4 regions of the Streptomyces sp. DSM 106670 genome follow, and region 2 is predicted to be linked to each of the others. Evidence: riboswitches for the same ligand, from Rfam matches in the RefSeq annotation. Region 2 holds a riboswitch; each other region holds the start of a gene.
The links. Region 2 has a riboswitch for cobalamin ahead of ACSMXR_RS06540 (cobalamin biosynthesis protein). Riboswitches for the same ligand answer to the same signal wherever they lie in the genome.
Positions count from the first base shown of each region.

Region 1 (7,267 bases), 1.4 Mb from region 2:
CCAGCAGCGGCCGGCCGGCCGACGCGGGCACCGGGCCGGTGCCGATCACCTCGGCCTCGGCGACGCCGTGCTCGTCGGTCCGGCGCGCCGCCCACTTGCGACCGCCCTTCGACGACTTCGCGCCGAGCGACTTCTTCGCCACCGGCACCAGCGGAGCGTCCGGCTCCGCCGAGCCGGCGCGGGCCACCAGCTTGTAGACCATCGAGCAGGTGGGGTGCCCGCTCCCGGTGACCAGCTGGGTGCCGACCCCGTACGCGTCCACCGGTGCGGCGGCCAGCGAGGCGATGGCGTACTCGTCCAGGTCCGAGGTCACCACGATCTTCGTGCCCGTCGCCCCCAGCTCGTCCAGCTGCTGCCGCACCCGGTGCGCGACCAGCAGCAGGTCCCCGGAGTCGATCCGCACCGCGCCGAGCTCGGGCCCCGCGATCTCGACGGCTGCCCGGACCGCCTCGGCCACGTCGTACGTGTCGACCAGCAGCGTCGTGCCCCGCCCCAGCGAGTCCACCTGCGCCCGGAACGCGTCGCGCTCGGTGTCGTGCAGCAGGGTGAAGGCGTGGGCGCTGGTGCCGACGGTCGGGATCGCGTAGCGGAAGCCCGCCGCCAGGTCGGAGGTGGCGTCGAAGCCGCCGACGTACGCCGCGCGGGCCGAGGCCACCGCGGAGAGCTCATGGGTGCGCCGCGCGCCCATCTCGATCAGCCGGCGGCCCCCGGCGGCGGCCGACATCCGCGAGGCGGCCGCGGCGATGGCGGAGTCGTGGTTGAGGATGGAGAGGATCACCGTCTCCAGCAGCACGCACTCGGCGAAGGAACCCTCCACCCGCAGGATCGGGGAGCCGGGGAAGTAGACCTCGCCCTCCGGATAGCCCCAGATGTCGCCGCTGAAGCGGTAGCCGGCCAGCCATTCGAGGGTCGGCTCGTCGACGATCTCCTGCTGCCTCAGGAAACCGATCATCTCGTCGTCGAAGTGGAAGTTCTCCACCGCGTCCAGCACCCGCCCGGTGCCCGCGACGACGCCGTAGCGCCGCCCCTCGGGCAGCCGGCGGGTGAACGCCTCGAAGACCGAGTGCCGGTCGGCGGTGCCGGCCTTGAGGGCCGCCTGCACCATGGTCAGCTCGTACTGGTCGGTGAAGAGCGCGGTCGACGGAACGCCGACCCGTCGCCCGAGGTCCGCTGTGTTCATGGCTGGGATGCTACCCCCTATTCGTCAAAGTGACGAGATGTGGGGTCCGTTTGTGCGCCGGACCCGCCCGGGTGGCAGCATGGGACAGGTGAGCGTTGCTACCCCGCTAGAGATCGAACGTCCCGATTCGGCCGAGGAGACCTTCGCGGTCCCCGAGCCAGACGTCCCGTGGGTGACGCTCGTCCACAATGACCCGGTCAACCTCATGAGCTACGTGACCTACGTCTTCCAGGCCTACTTCGGCTACCCGAAGGACAAGGCCCACAAGCTCATGCTGGACGTGCACCAGAAGGGCCGCGCCGTCGTCTCCAGCGGGAGCCGCGAGGAGATGGAGCGCGACGTCCAGGCCATGCACGGTTACGGGCTGTGGGCCACCCTCACCCAGGACCGCAACTGACCCCTGCGAGCGTCACCGCCCCGCCCCCACCCGCCCCGCTCGACCCACCATCGGAGAATCCATGGCCGGCCATTTCGAGGCCACCCCAGGCGGCGGCGCGGCCGTCGCGCTCGACGAGGTCGAGATCTCCATCCTGCGCTCCCTCGTCGTCCAGCTGCTCGAACTGATCGGCCCGGGCGACCAGCCCGCCGAGGGCGAGGACCCGCTCGCCGCCCTCTTCGCCGAGGGCCCCAGCAAGCCGCCCTCCGACCCGGCGCTCGCCCGGCTCTTCCCGGACGCCTACAACGGCCCCGACCGGCCCGTCGACGGCGGAACGCCGGAGGAGGAGCTGCGCGCGCTGTCCGCGGAGTTCCGCCGCTTCACCGAGATGGACCTGCGCTCGCGCAAGCGCGACGACGCCGTCGCCGCCGTGCGCACCCTGGACGCGCTCTCGCCCGTCGGGGACGGCGGCGCGGTCCTCACCCTCACCGGCGACGAGTGCCGCAGCTGGCTGGGCACCCTCAACGACCTGCGCCTGACCATCGGCACCCGGCTGGAGGTCGCCGACGAGGACCAGGGCGAGGAGGGCTCCCTCTACCGCCTCCCGGACAGCGATCCGCGCAAGCCCATGGTGATGGCCTACCTCTGGCTCGGCGCACTCCAGGAATCCCTGGTCGAGACCTTGATGCCGTAGGCAGCCTCCGGAAAACAGGAGCCGCCCACCCCGCCGGGGTGGGCGGCTCCTGTTCGCTCAACGGACGCTCAGATCCGAGTAACGATCCACCCAAGTCATTCGGGTCATTCGTTCCGGTCGGGGCTTTATGTTCCCTTATGCCTGTGGTGTACACCACAGAATGTCCCACGGTGTCCCGTGACGGCCGTGATAAATCTTCACGACCGCCCGGGGACGCCACCCCTGTTCCCGGGGGCGCTACAAACCGGCCGAACGCCGGTCGCACTCCATCCATATCCGGGGGGATCAGGACCTGATCCGCAGCCTTTACGGCGCGGATCGGCGTGGAGAAAGGCGCACCACCATGACATCGGCGCAGGTCGACGAGGGACAGGTCGACAAGGGTCAGCCCGGCGGCAATGCCGGGGACGCCGGAGCCGGCGGCGAGGGATACCAGCGCGGTCTGGGAGCTCGCCAGATTCAGATGATCGCCATCGGCGGAGCCATCGGCACCGGGCTCTTCCTCGGCGCGGGCAAGGCCATCGACCGGGCCGGGCCCAGCCTCATCCTGGCCTACGTCATCGCGGGCCTGGTCATCTTCTTCATCATGCGGGCACTGGGCGAACTCCTCATGTACCGCCCCGTCTCCGGCTCCTTCTCGGAGTACGCCCGGGAATTCATCGGCCCGTTCTTCGGATTCGTGACCGGCTGGACGTACTGGCTCTTCTGGGTCGTCACCGGAATCACCGAAGTCACCGCCGCGGCCACCTATATGACGTACTGGTGGAACATTCCGCAGTGGCTGTCCGCCCTGGTGTTCACCGTCATTCTCTACGGCGCGAACCTGATCTCCGTGAAGCTCTTCGGTGAGCTGGAGTTCTGGTTCTCCATGGTCAAGGTCACCGCCATCATCGGCATGATCCTGATCTGCGCGGGCGTCCTCACCGTCGGATTCTCCGACGCCGGCGACACCGCGACCGTCTCCAATCTCTGGAACGACGGCGGCTTCTTCCCGAACGGCATCACCGGCACGCTCATGACGCTCCAGATCGTCATGTTCGCCTTCCTCGCCGTGGAACTCGTCGGCGTCACCGCCGGGGAGTCCAAGGACCCCAAGACCGTGCTGCCCAAGGCCATCAACACCGTGCCGTGGCGCATCGCCGTCTTCTACGTCGGCGCGCTCATCATGATCCTGTCGGTCGTGCCCTGGTCCACCTTCAAGCCCGGCGTCTCGCCGTTCGTGAAGGCCTTCGAGGAGATGGGCCTCGGCATCGGCGCCGCCATCGTCAACTTCGTCGTCCTCACCGCGGCGCTCTCCTCCTGCAACTCCGGCATGTACTCCACCGGCCGCATGCTCCGCGACCTCGCCCTCAACGGCCAGGGCCCCCGGGCCTTCACCAAGCTGACGAAGAACGGCCTGCCGCTGGTGGGCACCACGTTCTCCGCCGCCCTGATGCTCGTCGGCGTGTGGATCAACTACCAGTGGCCGGGCGAGGCGTTCAACTACGTCGTCTCCTTCGCGACCATCTCCGGCATGTGGGCCTGGATCATGATCCTGATCAGCCAGATCCGCTACCGCCGCATGGCCGACGCGGGCATGCTGCCGCAGTCCTCGTTCAAGGCCCCCGGCGCGCCGTACACCAGCTGGTTCGCGCTCGCCTTCATCGGCATGGTCATCGTGATGATGGCGATCGACGAGGACGCCAGGATCTCGCTCTACTGCGCACCGCTGTGGGCGCTCATCCTCTTCGTCTCCTACCGGGTGCTCCAGGCGCGCACCCCGGAGAAGACCGGGAAGGCCACCTCCGGCACCCACTGACCCGGGCGGCGGGCCCCACACCGCCCCCTTCCTCCCGGACCGCCCCGGCCTCCCCAAAGGCCGACGGCGTCCAGCATGCGGGCCGTCGCGTACCACCCACCGGTACACGGCGGCCCGCCTGCTTATCCTGGCGCCATGCTGACCATCACCCAGACGCTCTACGACCAGATCGTCGCCCACTCCCGGGCCGACCACCCCGACGAGGCGTGCGGAGTGGTCGCGGGCCCGGCCGGGACGGACCGGCCCGAGCGCTTCATCCCGATGCTCAACGCCGCCCGCTCGCCCACGTTCTACGAGTTCGACTCGGCCGACCTCCTCAAGCTCTACCGCGAGATGGACGACCGCGACGAGGAGCCCGTGATCGTCTACCACTCGCACACGGCGACCGAGGCCTACCCCTCCCGCACCGACGTGACGTACGCCAACGAGCCCGGCGCCCACTACGTCCTCGTCTCCACCGCCGACACCGACGGCTCCGGCCCCTTCCAGTTCCGCTCGTACCGCATCGTGGACGGCGAGATCACCGAGGAAGACGTGCAGGTCGTCGAGGCGTACTGAGCACCCGGGCAGCTCGCGGACCCACCGCACGGGTCTGGCACACTGCACCCCAGACCCGACCACAAGGCAGCAGGAACCAGGAAGCCGGTGCGAATCCGGCACGGTCCCGCCACTGTGACCGGGCCCCCTCCCGTACGGACTCCGACTCCGTGCCGGAGGGCGGCCCGGAAGCCAGGAACTGGCCCGCCGCCTTCTCGCATCGACCAGGGGACGCGGAAATCCCCCGGAGAGGCCCCGCCATGTCCCGGCGCACCCCCGCGCTCATAGCCGCCGCCGTGCTGCTCCCGCTCGCCCTCACCGCCTGCTCGGCCTCGGAGAGCGCCGAGCCCGAAGCCGCGTCCACGAGCGACGGCTTCCCGTACACCGTCAAGAACTGCGGTGTCACCACCACGTACCAGGCCCCGCCGAAGCGCGTCGTGACCATGAACCAGCACGTCACCGAGATCATGCTGGAACTGGGCCTGAAGAGCTCCCTCGTCGGCACCGCCTACCTCGACGACCAGGTCCTGCCGAAGTACGCGAAGGACTACGCCGCCGTCCCGGTCCTCGCCAAGGAGTACCCCTCCTACGAGCAGGTCCTCGCCGCCGACCCCGACTTCGTCTACGGCGGCTACGCCAGCGCGTTCGCGGCAGGCGACGGGCGCGGCCGCGAGGCGCTGAAGAAGTCCGGCATCGAGACCCGGCTGAACACCGAGAGCTGCGCCGAGGCCGACACCCCGATGGAGACCCTCTACGAGGAGATCCGCGAGGTCGGCCGCACCTTCGGCGTCCCCGACCGCGCCGAGGCCTGGATCAAGCAGGCCAAGGCCGACAACGCCGCCACCGCGAAGAAGCTGGCGGACCTGAAGCCGCTCCCCGTCTTCGTCTACGACAGCGGCGACAAGACCGCCTTCACCGCGGGCGGCAAGGGCATCGGCAACGAGCTGATCGAGCGGGCCGGTGGCACCAACGTCTTCGCCGACCTCGACAAGGCCTTCGGCGACGCCTCCTGGGAGAACGTCGTCGCCCGCAAGCCCGAAGCCATCGTGATCTACGACTACGGCTCCACCACCGTCGAACAGAAGAAGAAGCGCCTCCTGACCGACCCGGCCCTCGCCGACGTCCCCGCCATCAAGAACAAGCGCTTCGCGGTCATGCCGCTCTCCGACGCGGTCCTCGGCGTCCGCGTCCCCGCCGCCGTCGACAAGCTCGCGGCCCAGCTCCACCCGGCGGCCACCACCCCGTGAGCTGCCGCGCCTCCGCACCGCGGCGGCCGCTCGGTTACGTCCTGGTGCTCGGCGTCCTCGCCGCGCTGCTGGCCGTCGCCGTGCTCGCCGCCCTCGCCCTCGGCTCCGTCCGCATCCCGCCCGGCCAGGTCCTCGACATCCTGACCGGGCGGGCGGAGGCGAGCCCGTTCCGCACGATCGTCCTGGACGTGCGGCTGCCCCGGGTGCTGCTCGGCATCGTCGTCGGCGCCGGACTCGCCGTCATCGGCACCGTCCTCCAGGCCCTCGTACGCAACCAGCTCGCCGACCCGTTCCTCCTCGGCGTCTCCTCCGGAGCCTCCACCGGCGCGGTCCTGGTGATCGTCCTCGGCATCGGCGCCACCCTCGCCACCACCGTCACGATCCCCGCCGCCGCCTTCGCCGGAGCCCTGCTCTCGCTGCTGCTCGTCTACACCCTGGCGCGCGGCGGAGGCGGCCTCACCACCAACCGGCTCGTCCTCGCCGGGGTCGCCGTCTCCTACGTCCTGTCCGCCCTGACCAGCCTGATCCTGGTCACCTCGGCCCGCGCCGACCACCTCCAGGAAGTCCTCTACTGGACCCTCGGCGGCCTCGGCGCGGCCCGCTGGGACATGCTCGCCCTCCCCGCGATCACCCTGGTCGTCGGCACCGCCGTCCTCCTCACCCTGGCCCGCCCGCTCGACCTGCTCCTGGTGGGGGAGGAGGGCGCCACCGTCCTCGGCCTCGACACCGCCCGCTTCCGGGCCGCCGTCTTCGTCCTCGCCTCCCTGATGACCGGCGTGCTCGTCGCGTACAGCGGGGCCATCGGGTTCGTCGGCCTGATGGTCCCGCACATGGCCCGCATGGTCGTCGGAGCGGCCCACCGCGCGCTGCTGCCCGTGGTCGCCCTCGGCGGAGCGGTGTTCCTGGTCCTCGCCGACCTGGCCGCCCGGACGCTCGCCGCCCCGCAGGACATCCCGGTCGGCGTGCTCACGGCCCTGACCGGCGGCCCGTTCTTCCTCTGGATGCTGCGCCGCAGGCCCGAGGGAGCACCGGCATGAGGCTTCTTCCTGTCCGGACCGGCCGCACGACGCCCTTCCCCGTCCGGAGCGCCCGCACGACGACACACGTACGTTCCGCCGAGGGAGCCCACCCGTGACCACCCTGCGCACCGAAGGCCTCTCGTACGGGACCGGCGAGGGCCGCCATCTCGTCGACGCCGTCGACCTCACCGCCGCCGACGGCGAGACCGTCGGACTCGTCGGCCCCAACGGCAGCGGCAAGACCACCCTCCTGCGCTGCGTCTACGGCACCCTGCGCCCCACCCACGGCCGCGTCCTCCTCGACGGCGACGACCTCGCCACCCTCCCGGTGAAGGCCCGCGCCCAGCGCATCGCCACCGTCCCGCAGGACGGCCACGCCGGATTCGAGCTCACCGTCGGCCAGGTCGTCGCGATGG
Region 1 is NZ_CM147704.1:2,850,234-2,857,500, reverse strand. Features, by position in the region: gene ACSMXR_RS12670 (nicotinate phosphoribosyltransferase) at 1-1,180, opposite strand, end outside; gene clpS (ATP-dependent Clp protease adapter ClpS) at 1,260-1,577, shown strand; gene ACSMXR_RS12660 (DUF2017 domain-containing protein) at 1,639-2,250, shown strand; gene ACSMXR_RS12655 (amino acid permease) at 2,594-4,048, shown strand; gene ACSMXR_RS12650 (M67 family metallopeptidase) at 4,184-4,606, shown strand; cobalamin riboswitch at 4,625-4,807, shown strand; gene ACSMXR_RS12645 (ABC transporter substrate-binding protein) at 4,846-5,832, shown strand; gene ACSMXR_RS12640 (FecCD family ABC transporter permease) at 5,829-6,869, shown strand; gene ACSMXR_RS12635 (ABC transporter ATP-binding protein) at 6,964-7,267, shown strand, end outside.
Region 1: another riboswitch for cobalamin. It lies ahead of ACSMXR_RS12645 (ABC transporter substrate-binding protein); the one in region 2 lies ahead of ACSMXR_RS06540 (cobalamin biosynthesis protein).

Region 2 (7,267 bases):
CGGGGTGCGGCCGGGCACGGAGCTCGCGGTGAGCCAGAGGCGGCACAGCCACTCCAGTTGGGCGGTGCGTTCGTAGGCCTGGTCGAGGGTGTCGCCGTGGGTGACGGTGCCGTGGTTGGCGAGCAGACAGCCGGTGCGGCCCTGGAGGGCTTCGAGCATGGCGTCGGCCAGTTCCGGGGTGCCGTAGCGGGCGTAGGCGGCGGTGCGGACCGGGCCGCCGAGGATGGCGGCCGCGTAGTGGATCAGCGGCACCTCGGTGACGAGGGTGGAGACGGCGGTGGCGTGCACGGCGTGGGTGTGGACCACGGCGGCGGCGTCGGTGGAGCGGTAGACCGCCAGGTGGAGAGGGAGTTCGCTGGTCGGCCCGAGCTCCCCGATGACCTGCCGGCCGTCCAGGTCGACGCCGACCGCGTCGTGGGGTCCGAGCCGGTCGTAGGGCACCCCGCTGGGCGTCACCAGGACCAGATCGCCGACCCGGGCGGACACATTGCCCGAGGTGCCGACGACCAGGCCGTCCGCCGCGCTGCGGCGGGCCGTCGCGACGACGTCCCGCCAGGTCTCTGCCACGGATTCCGGGTGCTGCTCGCTCATGGGGCGAGCGTAGGCGCGAAGGCGCGCAACCGGAACGTCACGCGGGCAGTGACGGGGATCTCTTCCGGGTGCCGAACAGCCGGTCAAAATGTTCGCCAACGGGCGGCAAAGGGCAGTCCACGCCGCACCCCACAGGCATCCCGTGACCTCTCCCGCACACAAGCGGAAGCGGCCCACTCCGTTTGGGGTCACCGCAACGCCCTGTCCAGTTCATCTTCCGTTCACCCAGGTTGCCTACGGTCCACGAGCCACTGACGTCGAACGATTGCCTGGGTAAATGGAACACATCACGCTGCTGCTTGCGATTGTTGTCGTAACAGCTCTCGTGTTCGATTTCACGAACGGTTTCCACGACACCGCCAACGCGATGGCCACCACCATCTCGACCGGCGCACTGAAGCCCAAGACAGCGGTGGCGATGTCCGCCGTTCTCAACCTGATCGGCGCGTTCCTGTCGGTGGAGGTCGCGAAGACGATCTCCGGCGGGATTGTCAACGAGGACGGCCTCAGAACCGAGGTCATCTTCGCGGCGCTCGTCGGCGCCATCCTGTGGAATCTCCTGACCTGGCTGGTCGGCCTGCCCTCCAGCTCCTCCCACGCCCTGTTCGGCGGTCTGATCGGCGCCGCGGTCATGTCGGCCGGCTGGTCCTCGATCAACGGCGGCACCGTGGTCACCAAGGTGCTGCTCCCGGCGATCGCCGCACCGGTGGTGGCCGGCCTCGCCGCGATGCTGGCCACGCGGCTGACGTACCGGATCAACCGGAACGTCACCGACCCGAACCAGCTGAAGTCGACGGCCAAGGGCTACCGGGCCGGACAGATCGCCTCCGCCGGTCTCGTCTCGCTCGCCCACGGCACCAACGACGCCCAGAAGACGATGGGCATCATCACCCTGGCCCTGGTCACCGGCGGCGTCCTCGCCCCCGGCTCCAACCCGCCGATGTGGGTCATCGTCTCCGCCGGTGTGGCCATCGCGCTCGGCACCTACCTCGGCGGCTGGCGCATCATCCGCACCATGGGCAGCGGCCTGACGGACCTCAAGCCGCCGCAGGGCTTCGCCGCCCAGACCAGTGCGGCGACCGTCATCCTGGCCTCCTCGCACCTCGGCTTCTCGCTCTCCACCACCCAGTCCTGCTCGGGTGCCGTGATGGGCGCGGGCCTCGGCCGCAAGGGGGGCGTGGTCCGCTGGTCCACCGCCACCCGGATGTTCGTCGCCTGGGGTCTGACCCTGCCGGCCGCGGGTCTGGTCGGCGCGGGCGCCGAGTTCCTGACCAAGCAGGGCACCTGGGGCATCACCGTCACCGCGATCCTGCTCATCGGCGGCTCCTTCGCGATCTGGCTGGCCTCGCGCCGCCAGCCGGTCGACCACACCAACGTCAACGACGCGGCCGTCGGCGAGGACGAGCCGCAGGGCGTCGTCACCACCGCCATCGCCGCGGTCCAGCCGCCGCCCGTCGGCGTCCCGGCCTCCGACCTCATGACCACCATCCCGGCTCCGGCCACGGCGCCCGACGACCCGGCCCGGCCGCCGGCCACGGTGTAAGGACAGATCCGCATGAAAATCGACTGGGCAGCTCTCGCCTCCGTCTTCGGTGTCAGCCTCGTGGTCACCGTCGCGCTGGTCGGCCTCTTCACCCTGGGCATCGTCGCCCTCTCCAAGCAGTCCGCCACGGCCGGAAGCAGCGCCTCCGGCGGATCGGTGGCGCTGGCGCGCACCGGCGCGTACGCCTGCTTCGCGCTGTGCGTGGCGGCGGTCTCGTACGGGATCTATCTGATCGTCGCCTGACCCCGTTCCACCGCACTTCCTCGGGCCGGACACACCTCGTGTGTCCGGCCCGATGTGCGTCTGCGCACACTGGAGCTCCGCAGGTCAACAGCAAGTTGACTGCCGTTCTCGCAGCGTGGTGGACTGCCGGAGCCATTTACGGCGACAGAAGAGGAAGCCGGTGAGAATCCGGCGCGGTCCCGCCACTGTCACCGGGGAGCACTCCCCCACACCGGATGTCACGGCCCTCTCGACGAGGGCTGGAAGGCCGGGGGAACTGCGGATCCGGGAAGCCAGGAGACTCTTGTCGCCGGTCACGTCGAACCAGGGCGCGGACCCTGAGTGAGGACATACGCCATGCCCGGCCGCCGTGCGCCGCATCCTGTGCCTCGTCCCGTACCTCTTCGTGCCGGAACGCCTCTGCCCGCGGCGGGCTGAACCGTGCGTGCCGACCGTGTCTTCGCGTACGGCGCCACCGCCGGGCTGATCGCCGACGCGGCTCTGGGCGACCCCCGGCGGGGCCATCCCGTCGCCGGTTTCGGCCGGGCCGCCGCGCGGGTGGAGTCCCTGCTGTGGCGTGACGACCGGGGCCGGGGCGCGCTGCACACCCTGCTGTGCGCCGGAGGCGCCGTGGGGGCCGCCGCACTGGCCGCCCGTGCCGTACGGGGACGCCCCGCGCTCGCCGTCGCGCTGACGGCCGCCACCACGTGGTCGGTCGTCGGCGGTACGTCGCTGGGCCGGGAGGCCCGTGCCATCGGGGGCGCGCTGGCCGCCGGGGACCTGGAGGTGGCCCGGGAGCGGCTGCCGCACCTGTGCGGGCGTGATCCGCACTCCCTGGACGGGCCGCAGATCGCTCGCGCCGTGGTGGAGTCGGTCGCGGAGAACACCTCGGACGCCGTCGTCGGCGCGCTGGTGTGGGGGGCGATCGGCGGGGTGCCGGGGCTCGTCGGCTTCCGGGCCGTGAACACGCTCGACGCGATGGTCGGCCACAAGTCGCCCCGCCACCGCCGTTACGGCTGGGCCTCGGCCCGCCTGGACGACCTCGCGGGGTGGCCGGGCGCCCGGCTGACGGCCGCGCTGGCCGTCGTGGCGGGCGGGCGGCCCTCGGAGGCCGTACGCGCCTGGAAGGCGGACGCGGGGCGCCATCCGAGCCCGAACGCGGGGCCGGTGGAGGCCGCGTTCGCGGGGGCGCTCGGCGTACGGCTCGGGGGGACGCTGGCGTACGCGGGGCGCGTCGAACACCGGCCGGTCCTGAACGGCGAGTCCGGGCGGGACGTGCGGAGCGCCGACATCGAACGCGCGGTGCGGCTGTCGCGCCGGGTGAGTGCGCTGGCCCTCGGCGTGTGCGTGGTGGGCCGGCTGGTCGCGGGGCGCGTGGCCGCCGGGCGTGCGGTCGCGGGACGGTCGTCGACAGGACAGAGGCGGGGACGGGCATGAGCGGCGGACTGCTGGTCGCGGGAACCACATCGGACGCGGGCAAGAGCGTCGTCACGGCGGGCATCTGCCGGTGGCTGGTGCGCCGGGGCGTGAAGGTCGCGCCGTTCAAGGCGCAGAACATGTCTCTCAACTCCTTCGTGACCCGCGAGGGCGCGGAGATCGGGCGGGCCCAGGCCATGCAGGCGCAGGCCGCCCGGGTGGAGCCGACGGCCCTGATGAACCCGGTGCTGCTGAAGCCCGGCAGCGACCGGTCCAGCCAGGTCGTCCTGATGGGCAAGCCGGTCGGCGAGATGAGCGCCCGGGGGTACCACGGGGGGCGTCAGGAGGCGCTGCTCGGGACGGTGACGGGGTGTCTGGAGGAGCTGCGGGCGACGTACGACGCGGTGATCTGCGAGGGAGCCGGAAGCCCCGCCGAGATCAATCTGCGGCGGACCGACATCGTGAACATGGGGATCGCGCGGGCCGCCCGCTTTCCCGTGCTGGTGGTCGGGGACATCGACCGGGGCGGGGTCTTCGCCTCCTTCTTCGGGACCACGGCGCTGCTGAGCGCGGAGGATCAGGCGCTGGTCGCGGGCTACCTGGTGAACAAGTTCCGGGGCGACGTCTCGCTGCTGGAGCCGGGGCTGGACATGCTCCACGGTCTGACCGGGCGGCGGACGTACGGAGTGCTGCCGTACGCCCACGGGCTCGGCATCGACGAGGAGGACGGCCTGCGGGTGTCCCTGCGCGGTGCGGTCCGCGAGTCGGTCGTGGCGCCGCCCCATGGGGAGGACGTGCTGCGGGTCGCGGTCTGCGCGGTGCCGTTGATGTCCAACTTCACCGACGTGGACGCGCTGGCCGCCGAACCGGGCGTCGTCGTGCGGTTCGTGGACCGGGCCGATGAGCTGGCCGACGCGGATCTGGTGATCGTGCCCGGGACGCGCGGCACGGTGAAGGCGCTGGCCTGGCTGCGCGAGCGGGGGCTCGCGGACGCGTTGGTGCGGCGCGCGGCGGAGGGCCGGCCGGTGCTCGGCATCTGCGGCGGGTTCCAGGTGCTCGGTGAGCGGATCGAGGACGAGGTGGAGTCGCGGGCGGGGGTCGTGGACGGGCTGGGGGTCCTTCCCGTACGGATTCGCTTCGACCGGGCCAAGACGCTGGCGCGGCCGGTCGGTTCGGCGCTGGGTGAGCCGGTGGAGGGGTACGAGATCCACCACGGGGTGGCCGATGTACGGGGCGGGGAGCCGTTCCTGGACGGGTGCCGGGTGGGGGCGGTGTGGGGGACGCACTGGCACGGGTCGCTGGAGAGCGATGCGTTCCGGCGGCGGTTCCTGGTGGAGGTGGCCCGGGCCGCCGGGCGGCGGTTCGTTCCCGCGCCGGACACGAGGTTCGGGGTGTTGCGGGAGGAGCAGCTGGATCGGCTGGGGGATCTGGTGGAGGAGCATGCGGATACGGATGCGTTGTGGCGGTTGATCGAGGGCGGGGCGCCGTCCGGGTTGCCGTTCGTGCCGCCGGGGGCGCCGTCGTTCGGTGCGGGGGCTCCGGAGAGCCGGGGCGCTGCCCCGGACCCCGCTCCTCAATCGCCGGAGGGGCTGGAAATGGCTCCCCCGGAGGCGCCGGGAGAAGCCCGCAGGAACGAGGGGCTTGATGGTGCCCGGTCCGCGGAGGCAACGCCCCGCGGGCTTGGGGAAGCAGCTGTTGTTCATGTCGACCAGGAGGCCTTGTGAGTACGCCGTATCCCTTCACCGCGATCGTCGGGCAGGACGACCTGCGGCTCGGGCTGTTGCTGAACGCGGTCAGTCCGGCTGTCGGTGGGGTGCTCGTGCGGGGGGAGAAGGGGACCGCCAAGTCCACCGCTGTGCGTGCGCTGGCCGCCCTCATGCCCGAGGTCGCCGTCGTGCCCGGGTGCCGGTTCTCCTGTGATCCGGTCTCGCCCGATCCGGCGTGTCCCGACGGGCCGCACGCGGAGGCGGCCGGTGTGTCGCGGGCCGCGCGGACCGTGGAGCTGCCCGTCGGCGCGTCCGAGGACCGGCTCGTGGGGGCGCTGGACATCGAGCGGGCGCTCTCGGAGGGCGTGAAGGCGTTCGAACCGGGGCTGCTGGCCGACGCGCATCGCGGGATCCTGTACGTGGACGAGGTCAACCTGCTCCACGACCACCTGGTGGACCTGCTCCTGGACGCGGCGGCCATGGGCGCCTCGTACGTGGAGCGCGAGGGCGTCTCCGTACGGCATGCGGCGCGGTTCCTGCTGGTCGGCACGATGAACCCGGAAGAGGGCGAGCTGCGGCCGCAGTTGCTGGACCGGTTCGGGCTGACCGTCGAGGTGGCCGCGTCCCGGGACACCGACGAGCGGGTCGAGGTCGTGCGGCGCCGGCTCGCGTACGACGACGATCCCGAGGGCTTCGCGGCGCGCTGGGCCGAGGAGGAGAGCGCCCTGCGGCGGCGGATCGCCGATGCGCGCGCCCTGCTGCCCCGCGTCGTGCTCGGCGACGGCGTGTTGCGGCAGATCGCCGCCACCTGCGCCGCGTTCGAGGTGGACGGCATGCGGGCCGACATCGTGATGGCCCGTACCGCCACCGCGCTGGCCGCCTGGGCGGGGCGCGAGGAGGTCACCGCCGACGACGTGCGGCAGGCCGCGCTCCTCGCGCTCCCCCACCGGCGTCGCCGCAACCCCTTCGACGCGCCGGGCCTGGACGAGGACAAGCTCGACCAGACCCTGGACGAGGCCGGCCCGCAGGACGACAACGACGACGATGACCGGCCCGACCCCGACCCTGATGGTGGCGGGAACGATGACGGCGGTGGCGGCGGGGGTTTGCCGCCGCAGGCCGACGGCGACCGTACGCCGCCGCAGGGCCAGGGCGGCGAGGACGGCGACACGCCGTCGCAGGCTCCCGAAGGCGCCCCCGACGCGCCCGGCCGGTCCACCGGGGCCGAGCAGCAGCCGGTGGCGTCCGCCGAGCCGTTCCGGACGAAGATGCTCAGCGTGCCGGGGCTCGGCGAGGGCGCTGCCGGGCGGCGCTCCCGGGCCCGTACCGAGCACGGGCGTACGACCGGCGCGCGCCGCCCGCAGGGGTCGCTGACCAAGCTTCACCTGGCCGCGACCGTGCAGGCGGCCGCCCCGCACCAGCGTGCGCGCGGGCGTGCCGGGCGCGGGCTCGTGGTGCGCCGGGACGATCTGCGGCAGGCGACCCGCGAGGGGCGTGAGGGCAACCTCGTGCTGTTCGTCGTGGACGCCTCCGGGTCGATGGCGGCCCGGCAGCGGATGAGCGCGGTCAAGGGGGCCGTGCTGTCACTGCTGCTGGACGCCTACCAGCGGCGGGACAAGGTCGGTCTGGTCACCTTCCGGGGCAAGGAGGCGGAGGTGGCGCTGCCGCCGACCTCGTCGGTGGACGCGGCCGCCGCACGGCTGGAGTCGCTGCCGACGGGCGGGCGCACTCCGCTCGCCGCCGGGCTGCTCAAGGCCCATGACGTCCTGCGGGTGGAGCGGCTGCGCGA
Region 2 is NZ_CM147704.1:1,500,056-1,507,322, forward strand. Features, by position in the region: gene ACSMXR_RS06525 (class II aldolase/adducin family protein) at 1-591, opposite strand, end outside; gene ACSMXR_RS06530 (inorganic phosphate transporter) at 869-2,134, shown strand; gene ACSMXR_RS06535 (hypothetical protein) at 2,147-2,377, shown strand; cobalamin riboswitch at 2,496-2,677, shown strand; gene ACSMXR_RS06540 (cobalamin biosynthesis protein) at 2,798-3,793, shown strand; gene ACSMXR_RS06545 (cobyric acid synthase) at 3,790-5,496, shown strand; gene ACSMXR_RS06550 (putative cobaltochelatase) at 5,493-7,267, shown strand, end outside.

Region 3 (7,267 bases), 5.6 Mb from region 2:
CCGTCGCCGTCCTCCGCCACCGCCCGGCCGAGCACGGCGCGTCCCTCGGCGAGCAGGATCCGCCGGACGGCGGCGACCACGGCGTCGCCCGCCTCCTCGGGCAGCGTGTCGGCCACCGTCGGCCGGAACAGCACGGTGCTGATGCCGATCCCGCCGGGCCGACGGCGCAGTGCGGGTCGCGCGTCGACGGCTTCGCCGAACTCATGGGCCGTCCGCACGCAGTGCTCCACCAGATCGCCGAGTCCCCGGCGGCCGAGCGCCCGGAAGGTGACCGCCATCTTCAGGGCGTCGGGGCGTCGGGTGGTGCGGATCGAGCGGCCCAGCAGGTCCGGGAGTCCGGCCTCGGTGTCGTCGTCGGCGTTGAGGTAGTCGGCGCGCAGGGACAGCGGCGTGAGCATCCCGGCGTCCGCGACGGCCAGCACCCCGGCGGCGACCGGCTGCCAGCCGAGTTTGTGCAGGTCGAACGTTACGGAGGCGGCGTGCTCCAGGCCCGCGAGCAGTGGGGCCAGCCGCTCGCTGAACAGCAGCGGACCCCCGTACGCGGCGTCGACATGGAGCTGGGCCGTGTGCCGTTCGGCGATCCGGGCGATCTCCGGGAGCGGGTCGATGCGCCCCTCGTCGGTGGTCCCCGCGGTGGCGACGACCAGGAGCGGCGTTCCGGCGAGGCCGGTCAGGGCACGGTCGAGGGCGTCCAGGTCGATCACGCCGTCGCGGCAGGCCACGACCGTGGGGGCGGGCAGTCCGAGCATCCAGGCGGCGCGGTGGACGCTGTGGTGGGCGTTGGCGCCGGTCACCACCCGCAGCGGACCGGGCGTCGCCCGTTCCCGGGCGAGGAGCAGGGCGACGAGGTTGGACTCGGTGCCGCCGCTGGTGATGAGCGCGTCGGGGGCGGGGGCCGTCGGGTGGACGAGCCGGGCGAGGGCGGCCGTGGTCAGCTCCTCGATCACCCCGGCCGCGGGTGCCTGGTCCCAGGAGTCCATCGAGGGGTTGAGTGCCGCCCCCGCCAGGTCCGCCGCGACGGCCACGGCGAGCGGCGGGCAGTGCAGATGGGCGACGCAGGCGGGGTCGGCCGGATCGGCGGCCCCTTCCGCGACCGCCCGGACCACGTCCGCGAGCGCCACCTCGGGGCCGACGCCCTCCTCCGGCAGCACCGGGGAGCAGAGGGCGCGGGTGCTCAGGGCCACCGCCCCGGGCCCTCCGGCGGGCAGCGGGCCGCCCCGGGCCCGGGGTGCGTCCTCCAGTGCGTCCAGGACGATCGCGGTGAGGTCCCGCAGCCGCCCGGGCCCGTCCGCACCGCCCGCGAGGAGGCCCGCCCGTACGCCCTGTGCGCCGGGCGCCGACGGCGTACCGGCGCTCACACCCCACGCTCCAGGGGCGGTTCACCGGACGGCGGGAGGTGAGCAGGTGGCATGGCGAAGCCCTTCGGTCAAAGTGCGCGGCGGGGTCGGGCGGGAGCGGTGTCCGCACGCAGGGCGGTACCGGGGGCGGGAAAGAAGATCCACCACCGGATATCCGCTGGTTAGGCTAACCTAACTTCGAGGGTGCGCAGGACGGCGGCCCGCCGGGCCATGGAGGCTACTTCGCTTACCAGGGGCCCGGGTTGCCGGGTCCCACCTACGCCGCCCGGCGCAACGCGTCGGTGGTTCCCAGCAGTTCGGGCGGCAGGTAGCGGGAGCGGACGCCGAGTTCCCATCCGTGCACCTGCACCGCGAGCGCGGCCAGGGCGAGGGCGTCGAGCGGCAGCAGGCTGCGGGGCGCGGGAGCGGGCCCCTGGTTCTCCCGGTAGGTGTCGAGCCGGTCCGCCAACGCCGCTTCGAACGCGTGCTGTTCGTCGTCGAGGAGGATGCGCAACAGTCGCTGATCGGGGGTCGGTTCGCCCACCGCGTCGAGCGCGGCGGCGGCCTGTGCCCGCTCGGCCGCATCGGGCTTGCGCAGCGTCACGGTGGGCCGGTGGCGGGGCTGGGGTCCCTCCGCCTCGGCCAGGTACAGGCACAGGGCGTCCATCGCGGCGAGGTCCGCCGGGTCCGACACCGAGTCGAACCAGGAGTGCGGAACGCCTTCGTGGATCTCGGGCGCGTAGTCGTGGAGCAGCTCCAGTCCGATGACCCGCTGCCAGTCCCATACCAGCCCGCTGACCAGGGCGACGGCGAACGTGTCCATCCAGGTGCGGGCGGAAGGGGCCGGCGCTCCGTCGGAGGTGACGGCGGCGCTGAAGGATCTGTAGGGCATGTCCTTGGTGCTGAGTTCCTCGCCGATCAGCGGGAAGAGGATCTCCTGTCCGCCCTCGGGGAAGCAGCCGACGCTCATCTCCCCCAGGTGGCACTCCGCCGCCGTGCGCAGCGCGGCGCGTGCCACATCGTCGAGTGCGGCCCCCCGCCCGGTGCGGGCGGCGACATGGTCGAGCAGTTCCCCGGCCAGTTCGCGCATGCGCCGCGGGGCCGGGTCGTCGTAGCGCATTCCGTGCCACCGGCCCGCGGTGCGCCCGACGATGCCTTCCGACGCCTCGTCCAGCCGCCGGGCGTCCACCTCATGACACGTCACTTCCCGCACGCACCCCGCCCTTTCGTGATCTTCGATCCGGAAGCGGCACGCTATCAGCGGGCTCGGACATGGCCCGGGCCCGACGGGTACGGCCCGGTGCGGGAGCGGCGGTGGCCGCTCCCGCACCGGGCCGCGATCACGCCGCTTCGGTGGGCAGCTCCGCGCGGATCTCCCGCGCGGCGGCGACCAGGTTCTCCAGGGAGGCCCGGGTCTCGGGCCAGCCACGGGTCTTCAGGCCGCAGTCGGGGTTCACCCACAGGCGCCCGGCCGGAATGGCCTCAAGTCCCTTGCGGAGCAGGGCCGCCGCCTCTTCGGCGCTCGGGATGCGCGGGGAGTGGATGTCGTAGACGCCGGGTCCGGCCTCACGGGGGTAGCCGTGGGCGGCCAGTTCGCGGGCGACCTGCATGTGGGAGCGGGCCGCCTCCAGGCTGATGACGTCGGCGTCGAGGTCGTCGATGGCCTGGACGATGTCGCCGAACTCCGCGTAGCACATGTGGGTGTGGATCTGGGTGTCCGGCCGCACCCCGGCGGTGGCGAGCCGGAAGGACTCGGTCGCCCACTCCAGGTACGCGGCGTGCTCGGCGGTCCGCAGCGGAAGCGTCTCGCGCAGTGCGGGCTCGTCGACCTGGATGACCGAAGTGCCGCTCGCCTCCAGGTCGTTGACCTCGTCGCGCAGGGCGAGGGCCACCTGGCGGGCGGTGTCGCCGAGCGGCTGGTCGTCCCGGACGAAGGACCAGGCGAGCATGGTGACCGGGCCGGTGAGCATGCCCTTGACGGGGCGCTCGGTGAGCGACTGCGCGTACGTGGTCCAGCGCACGGTCATCGGCTCGGGGCGCGAGATGTCGCCCGCGAGGACCGGCGGGCGGACGTAGCGGGTGCCGTAGGACTGCACCCAGCCGTGCTGGGTGGCGAGGTAGCCGGTGAGCTGCTCGGCGAAGTACTGCACCATGTCGTTGCGTTCGGGCTCGCCGTGCACCAGGACGTCGAGTCCGGCCTTCTCCTGGAAGGAGAGGACCTCGCGGATCTCGTCCTTGATCCGGTCCTCGTAACCGGCCTCGTCGATACGGCCGGCCCGCAGGTCGGCCCGCGCGGTGCGCAGTTCGGTGGTCTGCGGGAAGGAGCCGATGGTGGTGGTCGGCAGCAGCGGCAGCCCGAGGTGGGCGCGCTGGGCTGCGGTGCGTTCGGCGTACGGCTGCGAGCGGCGGCCGTCGGCGTCGGTGATGGCCGCCGTACGCGCCCGGACGGCCGGGTCGCGGGTGATGGCGGCGTCGGCGCGGGAGGCCAGGTCGGCCCGGTTGGCGGCGAGTTCGGCGGCGATGGCCTCGGTGCCGTCGGACAGACCGCGCGCCAGGACCACGATCTCCTGGGTCTTCTGCTTGGCGAAGGCGAGCCAGCGGGCGATCTGCGGGTCGATGTCGCTCTCCGCCCCGGCGTCCAGCGGGACGTGGAGGAGGGAGCTGGAGGCGGAGACGTCGACGTGGTCCGCGAGGCCGAGGAGCGTGCCGAGGGTGGCGAGCGACTTCTCGTAGTCGTTGATCCAGATGTTGCGGCCGTTGACGACTCCGGCGACCAGGCGCTTGCCGGGCAGTCCGCCCGCCGCCGCGAGGTCGTCGAGGTTTCCGGCGCCGGACTCGGTGAAGTCGAGCGCGAGACCGTCGACGGGGGCCTTGGCCAGGACCGGCAGCGCCTCGCCGAGCCGCCCGAAGTAGGAGGCGACCAGCAGCTTCGGCCGGTCGGCGAGTCCGCCGAGCTCGCGGTAGGCGCGGGCCGCGGCGTTCAGCTCGGCCGGGGTGCGGTCCTGGACGAGGGCGGGCTCGTCGAGCTGCACCCATTCCGCGCCGGCCGCCCGGAGGTCGGCGAGGACCTCGGCGTACACGGGGAGCAGCCGGTCCAGCAGGGTCAGCGGCTCGAAGTCCGCGGCCACACCGGGGGCCGCCTTGGCGAGCAGGAGGTAGGTGACGGGGCCGACGAGCACCGGGCGCGGGGTGTGGCCGAGCGCGAGGGCCTCCTTGAACTCCGCGACCTGCTTGGCGGAGTCGGCGGCGAACACCGTGTCCGGGCCCAACTCGGGCACCAGGTAGTGGTAGTTGGTGTCGAACCACTTCGTCATCTCCAGCGGCGCGACATCCTGCGTGCCGCGGGCCATGGCGAAGTAGCCGTCGAGGGCGTCGGCGCGGACCGCTTCGCGGTGCCGCTCGGGGACAGCGCCGACCATGACGCTGGTGTCCAGGACATGGTCGTAGTACGAGAAATCACCGGTCGGCACTTCGTGGACGCCGGCCTCGGCGAGCTGCTGCCAGGTTCCCCGGCGCAGTTCGGCGGCGGTCTGCCGGAGGGTGTCCGCGGTGACGCGGCCCTTCCAGTAGCCCTCGATGGCCTTCTTCAGTTCACGGTTCTGACCCTGGCGGGGGTAGCCGTACACGGTGGCCCGTGCTGCCGCGGCTGCGGGCTTCGCTGTCACGTGACTCTCCTTCGCGAGCGTGTCTGCTGTGCAGATCCCGGGACGGGACGCGAACACGAAGGGATGACGCATCGGGCGGACGCCGGGACACCTGGAACCGTGTCCGTCCACCTGATGGTTACGCCGACCCGCCCACGAGGTCACCGAGATCTCCGCACGCGAACGGTCGCGTGCGGGCAGCGGGCAGGTCTTCGGACTCGCGGGCACGTCTGCCGGAGGCAGACACCTAATGGCCGTCGCTTCCCAGACCCGGCCGGGCCCAGTGCGTATGACGGCGGTCGTTCCCACTCACCGCTGCGGGGCAGTCCCGGATTCCCACCGGGTTCCCTCTTACGACACCCCATCTGGCGGACAGGGCGAACCAGCTGCACCGGTCACCCTAAGGGGGCGACCGCCGGGCGCACACCGTTGTTCACACTTCGGACGGTGATGTGAGACACGGGGCGGCGGTTTCCGGCCGTCCACGGTCCGCGTCGCCCGGGGGCGGTCCGGTGCGCCGGCGCGTGCCCGGCAGCAGCGCCGCGGGGACCAGCGCGAGCGCGGCCGTCGCGGCGAGCACCAGGAGCGCCGTGCCCATCGCCCCCTCCCACCGTTCCGCCTGTCCGGCCCCGGCGGCGGGCAGCAGACCGGCGGCGACGGCGATGCCGAGGACGGGTCCGATGTTCACGGCGGTCTGTTTGAGGCCGCCCACCACTCCGGCGTACCCGGGCGGCGCGTCGCCCACCACCGTGCCGGTGGCGGTGACCATCACCGTGGCGTACCCGGCGCCCAGCACGGCGAAGGCCGCGCCCGTCGCCACGGGTCCGGTGGTGCTGTCGGTGCCGGCCAGCCAGCCGATGCCGAGGACGACCAGCAGGGTGCCGCCGAGCGCGGTGGTCCGCGCGCCGAGTACGCGCAGCAGCCGCCCGGCGACCGGCGCGCCGACGATCATCAGGGCCGTCATGGGCAGGGCGCGCAGGGCGCTGTCGAGCGGGGCGAGGCCCAGCGCGTACTGCAGGAAGTACGTGCTGACGAACAGGGCGCCGAACAGGCCGCTCGCGGTGAACAGCAACATCGCCATGGAGGCGGTGACCGGTACGGACCGTGCGACCGCCGCCGGTACCAGCGGATCGCGGCTGCGGCGTTCGTGGCGGACGAGGACCGCCGCGACGGCGGCCGAGCAGAGCAGTCCCGCCACCGTGCGGCGGTCGGCCCAGCCGTGGAGTTCCACTTCGGCGAGGGCGTTCACCAGGAGGGCGAGCGCGGCCGCGAGCAGGAGGCCTCCGCCGATCTCCGGGCGGCGGCCCGATGTCCGTACGGCGGTGTCCTTCGGGACGCGGGCCGCCAGGCAGAACAGGCCGATCAGGAGCGCGATGGGCACGTTGACGACGAAGACGGACCGCCAGCCGAACCGCGCCACCAGGAAGCCGCCGAGCAGCGGACCCGCGGCGGCCGCCACTCCGATGGCGCTGGTCCGCAGGGCGACCGGCAGGCCGAGCCGGTCCGGCGGGTAGACCTGGCGCAGCAGGGCCAGCGTCGCCGGCTGCAGCAGGGCTCCGAACACTCCTTGTACGGCGCGCAGCGCGATGACCCAGCCGACCGAGGGCGCCACGGCGATGCCCATGGACGCGGCCCCGAAGCCGAGCGATCCGGTCAGGAGCAGTCGGGTGTGGCCGTACCGGTCCCCCAGCCGTCCGGCGAGGACGAGAAGACTCGCCACCGCGAGGAGGTACGCCGTACTCGTCCACTGCACCTGGGCGAGGGGCGCGGAGAGGTCGCGCTGAAGGCTGGGCTGGGCCACGAAGAGGACGGAGCCGTCGAGCGCGACGATCATCGCCCCGGCGACACTGCCCGCGAGGGCGAGGCGGGGCCGGGCGGGGGCGGTCGCGGGGCCGGTCGACGGGGGTACGGGCGGGGGCGCGGGTACGGTCACGGTTTCGCCGGTCCGAGGTGGGCGTCGACGGTCCGGGCGATCAGCGGCGCGAGGCTCTCGCGGGCGCGCGGGTCGCCCGGTGAGGGGGCGTCGAGGGTGAGGGAGAGGCTTCCCCAGCTCCACAGTTGGGCGATGCCGTGGACGTTCGCCCAGAGGGCGGCGGCCACGACGTCCGGGGCGGGCTCGGGCCCGGCGGACGACGGCCGGGCGGGGTCCTGCCGGTGCCGGGCGACCAGGGCGACGAGCGAGGCGAACAGCGGGAGGGTCTTCTCGCGCAGCCTGGGCCGCCCGTCGGCCTCGTCGCCGCCGTCCAGCAGGTCGTGGCGGAACATCAGCTCGAACATCGGGCGCTG
Region 3 is NZ_CM147704.1:7,059,663-7,066,929, reverse strand. Features, by position in the region: gene ACSMXR_RS31300 (pyridoxal phosphate-dependent decarboxylase family protein) at 1-1,358, opposite strand, end outside; gene ACSMXR_RS31295 (Imm49 family immunity protein) at 1,615-2,550, opposite strand; gene metE (5-methyltetrahydropteroyltriglutamate--homocysteine S-methyltransferase) at 2,678-5,002, opposite strand; cobalamin riboswitch at 5,168-5,383, opposite strand; gene ACSMXR_RS31285 (MFS transporter) at 5,415-6,815, opposite strand; gene ACSMXR_RS31280 (TetR/AcrR family transcriptional regulator) at 6,911-7,267, opposite strand, start outside.
Region 3: another riboswitch for cobalamin. It lies ahead of metE (5-methyltetrahydropteroyltriglutamate--homocysteine S-methyltransferase); the one in region 2 lies ahead of ACSMXR_RS06540 (cobalamin biosynthesis protein).

Region 4 (7,267 bases), 4.2 Mb from region 2:
GATGCTGGCCGCGGCCCTCGGCTCGTACGCCATCGCGTACCGCTTCTACTCCCGGTTCATCGCCAACCGGGTCCTGAAGGTCGACAAGAACCGTGCGACCCCGGCCGAACGGCTGGACAACGGCGTCGACTTCCATCCCACCGACCGCCGGGTCCTGTTCGGCCACCACTTCGCCGCCATCGCGGGCGCGGGCCCGCTGGTCGGTCCGGTGCTCGCCGCGCAGATGGGTTATCTGCCGGGCACGATCTGGCTGGTCGTCGGCGTCATCTTCGCCGGCGCCGTCCAGGACATGGTGACGCTCTTCTTCTCGACCCGCCGCAACGGCCGTTCGCTCGGCCAGATGGCGCGCGACGAGATAGGGCCGGTCGGCGGGATCGCCGCCCTGGTCGCGGTCTTCATCATCATGATCATCCTGCTCGCGGTCCTCGCGCTGGTGATCGTGAACGCGCTCGCCCACTCGCCGTGGGGCGTCTTCTCCATCGGCATGACGATCCCGATCGCCCTCTTCATGGGCGTCTATCTGCGCATCCTGCGGCCCGGCAAGGTCAGCGAGGTCTCCCTGATCGGCGTCGCGCTGCTGCTCCTCGCGATCGTCTCGGGCGGCTGGGTCGCGGAGTCGTCGTGGGCGGACTTCTTCACGCTGGAGCCGGGCACGCTGGTCATCTGGATGATCGTGTACGGGTTCCTCGCCTCCGTGCTCCCCGTGTGGCTGCTGCTGGCCCCGCGCGACTACCTCTCCACCTTCATGAAGGTCGGCACGATCGGGCTGCTCGCCCTGGGCGTGGTCGTCGCGCTGCCGACGCTGAAGATGCCCGCGGTCACCGACTTCGCCTCCAGCGGCTCGGGCCCGGTCTTCGCCGGCTCGATGTTCCCGTTCGTCTTCATCACCATCGCCTGCGGCGCGCTCTCCGGCTTCCACTCCCTGGTCTCCTCCGGCACCACGCCGAAGATGGTCCAGAAGGAGACGCAGATCCGGATGATCGGCTATGGCGCCATGCTGGTCGAGTCGTTCGTGGCGATCATGGCGATGATCGCCGCCTGCATCATCGACCCCGGGCTCTACTTCGCCATCAACGCGCCCGTCGGTGTGATCGGCGACAGCGTCCAGTCCGCCTCCCAGGCCGTGGCCAACTTCGGCTTCACCATCACCCCCGACGCCCTGGCCCAGGCCGCCAAGGACGTCGAGGAGGCGAGCCTGCTCTCCCGGACCGGTGGCGCGCCCACGTTCGCGCTCGGCATGTCGGAGATCTTCTCCGCGGTGGTCGGCGGGACCGCGATGAAGGCGTTCTGGTACCACTTCGCCATCATGTTCGAGGCGCTCTTCATCCTGACCACCGTGGACGCCGGCACCCGGGTCGGGCGCTTCATGCTCCAGGACATGCTGGGCAACGCCTACAAGCCGTTCCGCGAGGTCAGCTGGAAGCCGGGCGTCTGGTTCGCCAGCGCCGTCGTGGTCGGCGGCTGGGGCTACTTCCTCTGGGTCGGTGTGCACGACCCGCTGGGCGGCATCAACCAGCTCTTCCCGCTCTTCGGCATCGCCAACCAGCTGCTGGCCGCCGTCGCGCTGGCCGTCTGCACCACGCTGCTCGTCAAGTCCGGCCGGCTGAAGTGGGCGTGGGTCACCGCGGTCCCGCTCGCCTGGGACGTGGCGGTCACCCTCACCGCGAGCTGGCAGAAGATCTTCTCCGAGGACGTGAAGGTCGGCTTCTTCGCCCAGCGCGACAAGTACCAGGCGGGTATCGACGCGGGCGAGGTGCTGGCCCCCGCGAAGAACATGGACGACATGCGGACCGTCGTCACCAACTCCACCGTCGACGGGGTGCTGAGCGCGCTCTTCGCGCTCCTCATCATCGTGGTGCTCGTGGACGCCGGGCGGGTCTGCTACAAGGCCATCCGCGACCCGGAGAGCGTCAAGCTCCACGAGACGCCGTACGTCGAGTCCAGGCTCGTCGCCCCGGCCTCGCTCATCGCGACCCCGGAGGAGAAGGCCGAACTGGCCGCCGCCGGCGTCGGCCCCGAGGGCGGCATCCGCAAGGAGGCCGCGGGAACGGGGAGTCCGACATGACCGTCGCGGACGTCCGGCGGGTGGCGGGACGGATCCGCTGGTACGTCCGTGAGCTGACCGGTGAGTCCACGTACGACCGCTATGTGGCGCACGCGAGGACGCACGATCCGGACGCGCCGGTGATGACCCGCCGCGCGTTCGAGCGCAGCCGCACGGACGCCCGCGAGGCCGATCCGCGCGAGGGCTTCCGCTGCTGCTGAGCACCGTCGGCCGGTCAGCGGGTCCTGGATCCCGGGCCGTCGCCCCTCCCCCGATGGAGCGGGCGGCGGCCCGGCGGCCGTTCCGGTGTCCGTCCACCGTTCGATTTCCCGGTGCACGGACCCCTCACCGTACGAAAAGATGTGCCCATGACATCGCGTTCCCGGTCGCCCCGGCTCCGGCCCCTCCTCCTGACCCTGCCGCTGACGCTGGCACTGGCCCTGGCGGCGACGGGCTGCGGCACCGAGCCCGCGCCCGACACGATGGCGGCGGGCCGGAGTTCCTCGGACGGTCCGGCACCGGACCGGGCGGAGCTGGAGGCGCGGGCGAGCGCCGCGCAGCTCGTCGCGGAGCATGTGTGGGTGACCGAGGCCGCGGGCTACGCCCTGGCGCGCCAGTCGGTCGGGGTGCTCGGTGACGACGGGTTCAGCAGCTCCTACACCGCGCCGGACGGCGGAACGCTCCAGCTGTCGGTGGAGCGCCGCCCGCACGCCGAGGCCGACTGTACGGAGGGCTCCGCGGCCGCGAGCGGTCAGGAGCCCCTGGTGACGTGCGAGCGGGACGGCGAACAGTGGTACCGGGCCACCGAGTCGGGCCATGCGTACGCCTGGGAGCAGGGCGAACTCGTGGTCACGGTGAGCGGGCCGCGCGACAAGGTGGACCGGACGACGCTGCGTTCGGCGGCGCGGGCCGCCCACCGCGCCGACGACCGGGAACTGGACCGGGTGCTGCCGCCGGCCGGGGAGGCCGCCGGGCGGCAGCCGGTCGAGCGCGGCGATCTGCCACCGGTGGGCGACGGCGCGCCGAACAACGATGTGGGAGCGAGTGGCTGATGGATCTGACGATCAGGGTGGCGGAGCCCGCCGAGTTCGCCGTGCTCGGCGGGATCATCGCCGAGGCGTATCTCGGCGACGATCTGCTGGACGGCCCGCAGGACCCGTATCTGCTCAAGCTGCGGGCGGTGGAACAACGGGCGGCCGAGGCGGAGGTGCTGGTCGCGCTCGACGCGGACGGGACGGTGCTCGGCGGTGTGACCTATGCCGCTCCCGGCACTCCGTGGCGCGACATCGCCGGTCCGGACGAGGCCGAATTCCGGATGCTGGCCGTGGCCCGCGCGGGGCGCGGACGGGGCGTGGGAGAGGCTCTCGTGCGGGCGTGCGTCAAGCGGGCCCGGTCGGCGGAAGATGTCCGGGCACTGGTGCTGTCGACGCAGCCGGGCATGCTCGCGGCCCATAGGATCTACCGTCGGCTCGGCTTTCTGCGGACCCCTGAACGGGACTGGGAGCCGGTGCCGGGCCTGCGGCTCATGACCTTCCGGCTGTGGCTGGAGGCGGCGTCCTGAGGGGCGTATTAAATCGACGCGACACAACATGTGGGGGCCGCAGCATCTGGCGGCCCCCACATGTATGCTCGACCTCGCTGTCGTCGCAGGGGAATCCGGTGCGAATCCGGAACTGTCCCGCAACGGTGTGATCAGTGTGTTTTTGCACACCTGAAGTCCGATGACCTGCCGACAGCGCGTCCGGATCGACCGAACCGGATGCCAGACGTCCGGGCCTCGCGGATAGGCCGGTGGACGCCGTCAGCTGTGCTGCCCTGCCCCGGGCTTCGCGCTGCCCGGCTCCCCCGCCTGCTGCCGGCCCCCTGCCGAGCGAGGGAAAGCCCAGTGACCATCGCGCCCGCCGATCCGGTTTCAGCCACCGAATCCGCCGAGTCCACCACGGCCGGTAACGCCCCGAACGACGGACCCGGGACCGCTTTGCTGCGGACCCTGACCGACCTCACCGTCGATCTGCCCGACACCGACCCCGGCCGGGTCGCCGCCGCCGCGCTGCGCGGGCGCAACGCCCGTTCCGACGAGGCCGAGTTGCGCTCGCTGGCCACCGAGGCCGCCGCGGGGCTGATCTCCGAGGACCCGGCGTACTCCCGGCTCGCCGCCCGGCTGCTGACCCGCACAATCGCGGACGAGGCCGCGGGGCAGGGCGCGACGTCCTTCTCCGCCTCGGTCGCCGTCGGGCACCGCGAGGGCCTGATCGCCGACCGCACCGCCGCGTTCGTGGCGCTGCACGCGGCCGCGCTCGACCAGCTCGTCGAGCAGGCCCTGGCGGACGGCGCCGACGACCGCTTCGGCTACTTCGGTCTGCGGACGCTGCACAGCCGTTACCTCCTGCGCCACCCGCTCACCCGCGAGGTCATCGAGACCCCGCAGCACTTCATGCTGCGCGTGGCCGCGGGCCTCGCCGAGGACGAGTCGGTGCGGGCGCTGGACGAGGTCGCCGCGCTCTACGGGCTGATGAGCAAGCTGGACTACCTCCCCTCCTCCCCCACCCTCTTCAACTCCGGTACCCGGCACCCGCAGATGTCCTCCTGCTATCTGCTGGACTCGCCGAAGGACGAGCTGGACTCGATCTACGACCGCTACCACCAGGTGGCGCGGCTCTCCAAGCACGCGGGCGGCATCGGTCTGTCGTACTCCCGCATCCGTGCCCGGGGTTCGCTGATCCGGGGCACAAACGGGCACTCCAACGGCATCGTGCCGTTCCTCAAGACGCTGGACGCCTCCGTCGCGGCGGTGAACCAGGGTGGCCGGCGCAAGGGCGCGGCGGCGGTCTACCTGGAGACCTGGCACGCGGACATCGAGGAGTTCCTGGAGCTCCGCGACAACACCGGTGAGGACCAGCGGCGTACGCACAACCTGAACCTGGCGCACTGGATCCCGGACGAGTTCATGCGCCGGGTCGACGCGGACACCGAGTGGTCGCTGTTCTCCCCGGCGGACGTGCCCGAGCTGGTCGACCTGTGGGGCGACGCGTTCGACGCGGCCTACCGCGCGGCCGAGGCCAAGGGCCTGGCCCGCAGGACGATTCCGGCGCGTGAGCTGTACGGCCGGATGATGCGGACCCTCGCGCAGACCGGTCAGGGCTGGATGACGTTCAAGGACGCCTCCAACCGGACCGCGAACCAGACCGCCGAGCCGGGCCGGGTCGTGCACTCCTCGAACCTGTGCACGGAGATCCTGGAGGTCACCGACGACGGCGAGACGGCCGTCTGCAACCTGGGCTCGGTCAACCTGGGCGCCTTCGTGGCGAACGGCTCGATCGACTGGGAGCGTCTGGACGCCACCGTGCGTACGGCCGTGACCTTCCTGGACCGGGTCGTCGACATCAACTTCTACCCGACCGAGCAGGCCGGGCGCTCCAACTCCCGCTGGCGGCCGGTCGGCCTGGGTGCGATGGGCCTCCAGGACGTCTTCTTCCAGCTGCGTCTGCCGTTCGACTCGCCCGAGGCGCGCGCGCTCTCCACGAAGATCTCCGAGCGCATCATGCTCGCCGCGTACGAGGCGTCCTGCGACCTCGCCGAGCGCTCGGGCCCGCTGCCCGCGTGGTCCGAGACGCGTGCCGCGCGCGGTGTGCTGCACCCCGACCACTACGACACCGAGCTGAACTGGCCGGAGCGCTGGGACGCCCTGCGCGCCCGGGTCGCGAAGACCGGCATGCGCAACTCGCTGCTGCTGGCCATCGCGCCGACCGCCACGATCGCCTCGATCGCCGGGGTGTACGAGTGCATCGAGCCGCAGGTCTCCAACCTGTTCAAGCGCGAGACGCTCAGCGGTGAGTTCCTCCAGGTGAACGCCTACCTGGTGGACGAGCTGAAGAAGCTCGGCGTGTGGGACGCCCGCACCCGTGAGGCGCTGCGCGAGGCCAGCGGCTCCGTGCAGGGCTTCGCCTGGATCCCCGAGGACGTGCGGGCGCTGTACCGCACGGCGTGGGAGATCCCGCAGCGCGGTCTGATCGACATGGCGGCGGCCCGTACGCCGTTCCTCGACCAGAGCCAGTCGCTCAACCTGTTCCTGGAGACGCCGACGATCGGCAAGCTCTCCTCGATGTACGCGTACGCCTGGAAGCAGGGGCTGAAGACGACGTACTACCTGCGTTCGCGCCCGGCGACCCGGATCGCCCGTGCCGCGTCCGGCCAGGCGGCGGCCGCCGCCCCCATTCCCGTACAGCAGGCTTCGGCTCCCGACGCGGACGCCATCGCCTGCTCCCTCGAAAACCCCGAGTCCTGCGAGGCCTGCCAGTAATGAGCTCCAACGAAGAGAAGAACCTGCTCGACCCGGGATTCGAGCTGACCCTGCGTCCCATGCGCTACCCGGACTTCTACGAGCGCTACCGGGACGCGATCAAGAACACCTGGACCGTCGAGGAGGTCGACCTCCACTCGGACGTCGCCGACCTCGCCAAGCTGTCGCCGGGTGAGCAGCACATGATCGGCCGGCTGGTGGCGTTCTTCGCGACCGGTGACTCGATCGTCTCGAACAACCTCGTGCTGACGCTGTACAAGCACATCAACTCCCCCGAGGCGCGGCTGTATCTGTCGCGGCAGCTCTTCGAGGAGGCCGTGCACGTCCAGTTCTATCTGACGCTGCTGGACACCTATCTGCCCGACCCGGACGACCGGGCGGCGGCGTTCGACGCGGTCGAGGAGATCCCCTCGATCCGGGAGAAGGCCCAGTTCTGCTTCAAGTGGATGGACTCGGTCGAGAAGATCGACCGGCTGGAGACGAAGGCCGACCGCCGTCGCTTCCTGCTGAACCTGATCTGCTTCGCGGCGTGCATCGAGGGCCTGTTCTTCTACGGTGCGTTCGCCTACGTGTACTGGTTCCGCTCGCGCGGTCTGCTGCACGGTCTCGCCACGGGCACCAACTGGGTGTTCCGTGACGAGACGATGCACATGAACTTCGCGTTCGAGGTCGTGGACACCGTCCGCAAGGAGGAGCCGGAGCTCTTCGACGACGCGCTCCAGCAGCAGGTCACCGACATGCTGAAGGAAGCGGTCGAGGCGGAGCTGCAGTTCGGCCGCGACCTGTGCGGCGAGGGCCTGCCGGGCATGAACACCGAGTCGATGCGCCAGTACCTGGAGTGCGTCGCCGACCAGCGGCTCGCCCGCCTCGGCTTCCCGACGGTGTACGGCTCGGAGAACCCGTTCTCCTTCATGGAGCTCCAG
Region 4 is NZ_CM147704.1:5,732,689-5,739,955, reverse strand. Features, by position in the region: gene ACSMXR_RS25555 (carbon starvation CstA family protein) at 1-2,065, shown strand, start outside; gene ACSMXR_RS25550 (YbdD/YjiX family protein) at 2,062-2,265, shown strand; gene ACSMXR_RS25545 (hypothetical protein) at 2,413-3,096, shown strand; gene ACSMXR_RS25540 (GNAT family N-acetyltransferase) at 3,096-3,605, shown strand; cobalamin riboswitch at 3,639-3,792, shown strand; gene ACSMXR_RS25535 (ribonucleoside-diphosphate reductase subunit alpha) at 3,930-6,344, shown strand; gene ACSMXR_RS25530 (ribonucleotide-diphosphate reductase subunit beta) at 6,344-7,267, shown strand, end outside.
Region 4: another riboswitch for cobalamin. It lies ahead of ACSMXR_RS25535 (ribonucleoside-diphosphate reductase subunit alpha); the one in region 2 lies ahead of ACSMXR_RS06540 (cobalamin biosynthesis protein).